One region of the Bacillus atrophaeus genome, then DNA from elsewhere that is predicted to be linked to it. Evidence: riboswitches for the same ligand, from Rfam matches in the RefSeq annotation. Region 1 holds a riboswitch; the other holds the start of a gene.

Region 1 (4,566 bases):
CGCGCAAAACGACTTGAGAAAAAAGATCTGTTCGAACTTGAACTCGAAAACGGTGCTGTCCTAAAAAGTAAAACAGTCATCCTTTCAACAGGTGCCCGCTGGCGCAATGTCAACGTACCTGGTGAACAAGAGTTCAAAAACAAAGGTGTCGCTTACTGCCCGCACTGTGATGGCCCATTGTTTGAAGGCAAAGACGTAGCTGTTATCGGCGGCGGAAACTCTGGTATCGAAGCAGCGATTGATCTTGCAGGTATTGTCAATCACGTCACTGTGCTAGAGTTCGCGCCGGAACTGAAGGCAGACGAAGTCTTGCAAAAACGTCTCTACAGCCTGCCAAACGTCACTGTACTAAAAAACGTACAAACAAAAGAAATCACAGGCGATCAGAGCGTAAACGGCATCACATACGTAGACCGCGAAACAGGCGAAGAAAAACACGTTGAACTCCAAGGTGTATTCGTCCAAATCGGTCTCGTGCCAAACACTGAATGGTTAGACGAAACCGTTGAACGCAACCGCATCGGCGAAATCGCAGTCGACAAACGCGGCGCAACAAGCGTTCCTGGTTTATTCGCTGCCGGTGACTGTACAGACGGTCCTTATAACCAAATTATTATTTCGATGGGATCAGGTGCAAGTGCCGCTTTAGGCGCGTTTGATTATTTGATCCGCAATTAATACAAAAGCCGCCATATTACCTGATTGGCGGCTTTTTTGATATGTCTGCGTTGAATTAAGAAGGCAGTATTTCTTCTAAACAATCCTCGCTGATTTTATAAGCTTTTGGTCTTCTGCTCACCAGCTCAACAAATCCTTGCTGCTCTAAATAATCCATTACGCGGCTAACCAAAGATAAAGCCGGCATACTGCATGCAGTACACCGGCTTGTTAATGATTAGAGATTTAAGGAATCACCATTTAATATGACTCATCAGGTCCTTCTTTTTTTGTTTCCTCTAGTCCAATATAAAATAAATAATAAAATAAACCATAGAGGAGTCAGCAACAAGGCCGGGCGAGTTGCATCCGCAAACAGCATAATCATGAGAATGACAGCAAACAGCGCCAGAACAACGTAATTGATAAACGGCGCAAATGGCGCTTTGAATGTTGATCTTGAGTGTAATGGCGGACAGGTTTTCTTGTATCTGATATGACAAACAAGAATCACACCCCACACCCAAATAAAACAAATCGCGCTAATGGTTGTCACGATGCCAAAAGCTTGTTCCGGTATCAGTTTGCTTAAAAGAGCTCCCGCTGAGAGGACAATAACCGATACCCATAACGCGTTACTCGGCACATGATTTTTATTCAGCTTCGCAAAATTGGCCGGGCCCTGTTTCGTTTTGCTTAAATTGTACAGAATCCGGCTTGTTGAAAACATCCCGCTGTTACAAGCAGAAGCGGCTGATGTTAATACAACAAAATTAATGATACCCGCAGCAAGCGGAATACCGACTAAGCTGAAGGTTTTCACAAAAGGACTTTCGGCAGCATTCAATTCCGTCCATGGGTTAATACATAATAGGACGATAAGCGCGCCGACGTAGAAAAATAGAATCCGCAAAGGAATTTTATTAATAGCCGATGGAATATTTTTTTTCGGATTTGATGTTTCCGCCGCCGATACACCTACTAATTCCACACCGACATATGCAAAGATCACCATTTGGAAAGAAAGCAAAAAGCCTGAAAATCCGTTTGGAAACAAGCCGCCATGCTCCCAAAGATTTGTAACCGAAACCGTTCCTGTGTGGGTCTTGAATCCGATCACCAGCAAAATAACACCAATCACAATTAATGCGAGAATCGTAATGACCTTTATTAAAGCAAACCAAAACTCCAATTCTCCAAAAAGCTTGACCGTTAATAGATTGAACCCTAATAAAATGAGTAAACAGATAAGTGCAGGGATCCACTGCGGAATATCAAACCAATATTTCACATATACACCGACGGCAATCACATCCGCCATAGCCGTCATAATCCAGCAAAACCAGTAAGTCCAGCCGGTGACAAACGAGGCCCGCGGTCCCAGATACTCCTCGGCAATATCTGTTAACGATTGATACCCCGCTTTAGATAACAGCAGTTCTCCCAGCGCCCGCATCACGAAAAAAAGCGCCATACCTACAATGAAATACGCAAAGATGATAGAAGGACCCGCCAATTGAATCGCCTTACCGGAGCCTAAAAATAAACCGGTGCCAATCGTCCCGCCAATGGCGATGAGCTGTACATGCCGATTGGACAAGTCCCTCTTTAATTCTCGCTGTTCCAAATCAAACTCCTCCTTACCTCTTTATTGTGAAACGACGAGCAATAAATAAAACCCATAAAAAAAAGAGATTGGATGTCCTCCAATCTCGTGGTCATAAGAATAACAAATCATATTTGTGCGCTGACAATCATCAGCACGACAAATACATATTCGGTACTCTTCTGTCCTTTTGCCTGAGATTGTGAACCCTTCGGCGCCGCGGAATCTCCGCGGTCTCTCCAGAAGCTGCTCCTGCTATAGTGTGACCCACAGCAATCATAGCTTGCTACTTATTGAATTTTTTCGATAGAAACAACAACTATCAGATAACTTTTTATTTTAATAGGGATTGGGTGGTTTGTCAATGGTGATTTTTATTTCATAATTAGAAGTATTTAATCAAAAAATAGTTTTAGATAAAAGAAAAAAATCTGTTTGCCTTGGGGGAGTTTTTTCATGGCTGGAAGATGGTACTCAAAAGAAGAAAAACGAAACATACTTTCAGAATGTGATCAGGGAAATGCTTCGGTGAAAGAAAATATAGCATTCATACCGAAACAATTCGTGAATGAGCACATTTTTCATTATTTAATAATTTAAGGGTTTAACAAGCGGATTGTCTCTGTTAGTATGGCAACCAAAGGAGGAGGATAAATTATGCAAAGCATAATGAAGCTAACCACAGGTAAACTGGCAGCCTTGGTATTCCTAGTAGGTGCCTTAGCCCTCTTGGTTTTACCTAATGCTGCAGATGCCGCAGAATCCCAAGCTACATATGAAGTTGAAAACCTCAACAATAGTGAGCTAAAGATGACGTTCGATCGTGCAGAAGTCCGTATTGACGCTGAAGGTAATGCAACACTAAAAGATCATGTAACGGGCGAAGAGCAAGTTCTCCCTAAAAGTTCAACTGACAAAAATGGTGATCCTAGAAGGTGATCGAAATATACAAAATCATCATTCCTTCAATAATAGCCATATTTGTCCTATGGATTTTATTACAGATTTCACTCGATATGAGCATCTTTAAGAATCAATGAATTATTTTATCGTATTCATTATCTTCTTTCTCTTTATGAAGATGGTGAAAGACAATTGATGAAAGCTAAAAGACACAGCACGTCACCTGGATGATATCGTACACACAAAAAGCTACTTCAACGTGAAGTAGCTACCTTTTGTTAAATACCCATTTTGATCCATCTAGTTTTAGAAAATCGAAGAATAATTACGTTTATGATAATAATTGAAATTAAATATATAAAAATATATAAAATATCATTAATCCCAAGTGTCATATGATCAGATTGCAACACTCTTTCTATTCGGTGGTACATGGTGTTACCTGCCTCAAAAGGAGCAATAAAACCAAACGTTTTATTGCTTATAGCTACTAAAATAACAGAAGTAATCCAATAAACTATACTAACACCTATACTAGTTAATATATTAGAACTTAACATACTTATGGTTCCAATGATTAAAATATACTGCAATATAACTGCAGAAAATAAGAATAGCATTAATGTAAAATGGGAAAAATCATGGTACATCAACGATATGATGAGCAGACTAAGCGCTATAAACGCAAAACATTCCAAAAATAAAACAGCTATCTTTTTATAAAAGAAGGTATAGATGTTTTCTCCAATTAATTTATAAAAGAGAATATTTTTATTTGAATACTCTCTATTGATAAAGAAAGCTATAACAAATGAAAATAACATCAAACCAAATTGAGTGGCAACGGTATAGGAGCTAAAGAAAAACATCTCAGATGTAACATTGCTGACTTTATCGATTCCAATAAGCAAAAAATACCCCAGTAAAAATAAAAAAACGACCATAGATCCTAATATAATAAAAACTTTGTTGCTCATACTTTTTTTTAACTCTAATTTCATCTTATGCCCCCACTGTTCCATTACTCATTTATATACACTTCAATTAACTTTTCCACTGAATCACATTTATGGATTTTTTGATCATGAAATATATAATTATCCCCATCTATCGCCTTTAAATCAGACAAATCGTGTGTAATATTAATGATAATCTTCTCTGGGTTCTCCTGGATATACTTTTTCAGAAAACGATGAATTTCCATAACCGTTTTTTTGTCTAATGAATTTGTTATTTCATCTAAAACAATAATATTTTTATCCTCTAGTAAAAAGCTAAGCAATTTTAATTTTTGCTTTTGCCCATCACTTAAATTTTTGATAAGAACTTTACCATCTATATTATCAAGATTAAGTAATTGAGCAATCTTATTTATCATTTCTGCATCAAACTTTTCACTC
Region 2 (4,566 bases), 1.5 Mb from region 1:
TCGATGATAGGGCAGCTGTTTGCTTGAAAGAAACGAAGTAAAAATTGGTGAACCTCTTGCTGTTTCACTTGTAAAACCTCCTTACAGGCTATGATCCTCTTTTTTCAGCCGGCTGCTGTTCGTACGAGAGGAAGGACGTCAAATTTTCCATTTTGATCTTGATTTCTTCATCTGTTGCCGAATGAAACAAAATATCATGCAGATGTTCTTCGAAATTGGCAACTTGAATTTTAGTTAAAATATCATCAAGTTCACCGACTACCTTTTCAAACAAATGAATTTTTTCATAAAGCAGCTTTAAAATATGCTCTTCAACCGTATGCTTTGTCGCCATATTGTAAATATGCACGTCACGCTCCTGCCCAAGCCGGTGTATTCTGCCGATTCTCTGCTCAAGCCGCATCGGATTCCAAGGCAGGTCATAGTTAATGATATTGTTGCAAAATTGCAGGTTGATCCCTTCACCGCCGGCTTCTGTAGCAATCAGCACTTGTACTTTGCCGCGGAAAAGATCCTTCATCCAATCTTTTTTCCCGCGTTTAAATCCGCCCCGAAACGGCACAGAACTGATTCCGTTTTGCTGGAGAAACCATTGCAGGTAAATTTGTGTCGCCCGGTATTCCGTAAAAATGATGACCTTATCATCTATTTTTTTAATGAGGTCAACAACCTGAATCGCTTTTGAGTTTTGCGTCACTTCATTAATGCGGTCCATTAAAACTGAAATTGTATCTTCACTGATGGCGGGCGCTTGTTTTTCTCTTTGATCAAGCATTTTTTTGAGCGTCATGTAGACGGCTTCCCTGCTTGAACAGCACTCCCGCTGCAGGGTCATTATAGAGAACATGCTGGCGGCCTGCTGCCTGTCTTCCTTCAGCCGTGTGATCTCATCATATAGCGCCTGCTCTGTCGGAGAGAACGTAATCGGCACCGTTTCCACATAGCGCTTTGTCCAGGTCAGTCCGGTGTCTTGCCGTCTGTTGCGGATCATGACTTTATTGACCAGGCTCTTTAAATGGTCATGAGCATCGATGCCTGAATTCTTTTTCGAAAAAACGTCATGAAAATGGTTTTCGTTACCTAAATGGCCCGGTTTTAATAAAGACACCAAATTGAAAATTTCTTCAATGCGGTTCTGGATGGGTGTCGCCGTCAAAAGCAGACAATATTTTTTAACGAGATACCGAACGAATTCATAGTTTTTCGTTTTGCTGTTTTTCAGTTTGTGTGCTTCGTCAATAATAACGAGATCATATGGAATAGAAAGCACAATTTCACGATGGGGCGAGCGCTTAGCCGTATCGATGGAGGAAACGACGATGTCGCATTGCTCCCAGACGTAGCTCTTTTTCTGTTCAACTGCAGGGATTAAAAATTTTTCTTGCAGCTCTTTCACCCACTGTGATACAAGTGAAGCCGGCACCAAAATAAGAATTTTTTTGGCCAGACCGCGAATCATATACTCTTTTAAAATCAGACCCGCTTCCACTGTTTTTCCCAAACCGACTTCATCCGCTAAAATGGCTTTGCCGTTCATTTTTTCGACGACCTTTTGCGCCACTTCCAGCTGGTGGGGAAGCGGAGTAAAGGAAGGTAGGTATAAAGGGGCCCGCAAGCCTTCGAACTCAGGAATTGCAAGTTTTTCCTGGATTTCTGCTGACAGTTTGTAAAGCTCCCAGTTTGACCAAGGCCCGTCTGCTTTGAGACGTTCTGAGAATTCTTCAGGCCATCGTGCATCATAATGTATTTCTGCATCCATCTGTATGTCAACCGCCTTTCTGCTGGCTCATGATTCTCTTTTATAAAAATACATACCATTGCTACCCATTATTTTTTATTGCCCAATATGTATGGTGAGTGTTAGGATATGGGTAAGAGTTTTACCTTAAGATATTGTTTTAGTATGTCCATAAAAATTGGTAAATATGAGCGAATGACAGCAAGGGGAGAGACCTGACCGTAAACTTGGGATTCAGGCGCCGAAGGAGCAAACTGCGGAGTGAATCTCTCAGGCAAAAGAACTCTTGCTCGACGCAACTCTGGAGAGTGTTTGTGTACACATGCAAACCACCAAAGGGGACGTCTTTGCCTAAATCGCAAAGTAAACTTTCAGGTGCCAGGACAGAGAACCTTCATTTTCGAATGAGGTGTTTCTCTGTCCTTTTTTATATGGTTTTTAGCCGCACCCATTTTGGTCAAATGAGAAGAGGGGGAAGTGTATGTTGAAAAGAACACCTTTATATGATGTGTATAAAGAATACGGCGGGAAGACGATTGATTTCGGGGGATGGGAGCTGCCTGTTCAATTTTCTTCTATCAAAAAAGAGCATGAGGCTGTCCGGACAAAAGCGGGACTGTTTGATGTATCCCATATGGGAGAAGTGAAATTGACCGGAAAAGACAGTCTGTCCTTTTTGCAAAAGCTGATGACAAATGACGTGTCAAAGCTTGAGCCGGGCTGCGCGCAATATACGGCAATGTGCTATCCCGATGGCGGGACGGTTGATGATCTGCTCATCTATCAAAAAGCAGACAGCCATTACCTCCTTGTCATCAATGCTTCTAATATAGAAAAAGATATCAATTGGCTGAAGGAACACGCAGAAGGTGATGTACATATCGAAAACCTTTCAGATCAGCTGTCTCTTTTGGCTGTGCAAGGGCCTGAAGCAGAAACTGTTATGAAAAAGCTGACTGCATGTGATGTATCAGCTCTTAAGCCTTTTACATTTCTAAACGACGCTGAAATCGGCGGGTGCAAAGCGCTTATTTCGAGAACCGGATATACCGGAGAAGACGGCTTTGAGCTGTATTGCCGGAATGAAGATGCGGTGAGCTTGTGGAAACAAATCATAGAGGCGGGAGAGGGTCAGGGACTGATTCCGTGCGGACTTGGGGCGCGAGATACACTCAGGTTTGAGGCGAAGCTGCCATTGTACGGGCAGGAGCTTACTAAGGATATTACACCGATCGAAGCGGGAATCGGTTTTGCTGTAAAACATACAAAGGATTCTGATTTTTACGGGAAATCAGTATTGAGCGAACAAAAAGAAAATGGCGCGGATCGAAAGCTCGTCGGTTTGGAGATGATCGAAAAGGGCATCCCGAGACACGGTTACGCTGTCATGCAAAACGGAACACCAGTCGGAACAGTTACAACCGGCACACAGTCGCCGACACTGAAAAAAAATATCGGCCTTGCGCTGATGAAACGGGAAGCCAGTGAGATTGGGAGTATTGTGGAAGTGGAGATTCGGAATAAACTCGTAAAAGCACAAGTGGTCAAAACCCCATTTTATAAACGAAAAAAATAAGCACTCGGAAAGGAGCAATGATATGAAGCATCGTTATTTGCCCGCGACAGAACAGGATAAAAAAGAAATGCTGGCCGCCATTGGCGTGAGCAGTACAGATGAGCTGTTTGCTGACATTCCGGACAGCGTGAGATATAAACAGGACTATCAGATTAAACAATCTAAATCGGAAACAGAGCTAACGAAAGAGCTCACGAAGCTCGCCGCTAAAAACCGTGATGCCGGAACCTATGCATCTTTTTTGGGAGCAGGCGTTTATGATCATTATCAGCCTGTGATTGTGGATCATGTTATTTCAAGATCTGAATTCTATACGGCATATACCCCTTATCAGCCGGAGATTTCTCAAGGGGAGCTTCAAGCGATCTTTGAATTCCAGACGATGATTTGCGAATTGACTGGCATGGATATCAGCAATTCCTCCATGTATGACGGCGGGACCGCTTTAGCTGAAGCAGCCATGCTCGCTTCCGGGCATACGAAAAAGAAAAAAATCGTCGTTTCCGCCTCGGTTCATCCGGAGTCGAGGGAAGTGCTGAAAACATACGCGAAAGGCCAGTATATTGAAGTGGTGGAAGTCCCTGCGGTAAATGGCGTGACAGATCTTGACGCCTTAAATGAAGCCGTTTGTGATGAAACGGCTGCCGTTATCGTCCAGTATCCGAATTTTTTCGGAAGAATAGAGCCTTTAAAAGAGATAGAACCGATTGCCCATAAAGGCAACAGCATGTTTATTGTGTCATCCAATCCGCTTGCTCTCGGACTTCTGACTCCTCCAGGCGCGTTTTTTGCTGATATTGTGGTCGGGGATGCGCAGCCGTTTGGCATACCGGCGGCTTATGGAGGACCGCACTGCGGTTTCTTTGCGGTCACTAAAAAATTAATGAGAAAGATGCCGGGCCGTCTTGTCGGCCAAACGGAGGATGAAAACGGAAAAAGAGGATTCGTCCTCACCCTTCAAGCGAGGGAACAGCACATCCGCCGCGATAAAGCGACATCAAATATTTGTTCGAATCAAGCATTAAACGCGCTTGCAGCTTCTGTGGCGATGACCGCATTGGGAAAAGCCGGCGTAAAAGAAATCGCCCGGCAGAACATCCAAAAAGCGAATTATGCAAAGCAGCAGGCCAAACGAGCCGGCCTTTCCGTCGTGTTTGACGGGCCGATATTCAACGAATTTGTCGTCAAGCTTGAAGACTCCGTTAAAGCTGTGAATAAACGCTTGCTTGATAAGGGGATCATTGGCGGCTAT

What was found. Region 1 has a riboswitch for glycine ahead of AAHT65_RS05925 (amino acid permease). Riboswitches for the same ligand answer to the same signal wherever they lie in the genome.
Region 2: it holds a riboswitch for glycine, as region 1 does, so the genes downstream of both, gcvT (glycine cleavage system aminomethyltransferase GcvT) here and AAHT65_RS05925 (amino acid permease) in region 1, are expected to answer to the same signal.

What each region holds. Positions count from the first base shown of each region.
Region 1 covers NZ_CP154443.1:1,152,290-1,156,855, forward strand. Annotated here, with positions in the region: gene ahpF (alkyl hydroperoxide reductase subunit F) at 1-678, shown strand, start outside; gene AAHT65_RS05925 (amino acid permease) at 932-2,284, opposite strand; glycine riboswitch at 2,436-2,516, opposite strand; partial or broken gene AAHT65_RS05930 (Pathogenicity island protein) at 2,921-3,193, shown strand; partial or broken gene AAHT65_RS05935 (hypothetical protein) at 3,208-3,362, shown strand; gene AAHT65_RS05940 (peptide ABC transporter permease) at 3,445-4,167, opposite strand; gene AAHT65_RS05945 (ATP-binding cassette domain-containing protein) at 4,188-4,566, opposite strand, start outside.
Region 2 covers NZ_CP154443.1:3,921,984-3,926,549, reverse strand. Annotated here, with positions in the region: gene AAHT65_RS19705 (YqhG family protein) at 1-68, opposite strand, end outside; gene AAHT65_RS19700 (DEAD/DEAH box helicase) at 89-1,759, opposite strand; glycine riboswitch at 1,934-2,034, shown strand; gene gcvT (glycine cleavage system aminomethyltransferase GcvT) at 2,220-3,314, shown strand; gene gcvPA (aminomethyl-transferring glycine dehydrogenase subunit GcvPA) at 3,337-4,566, shown strand, end outside.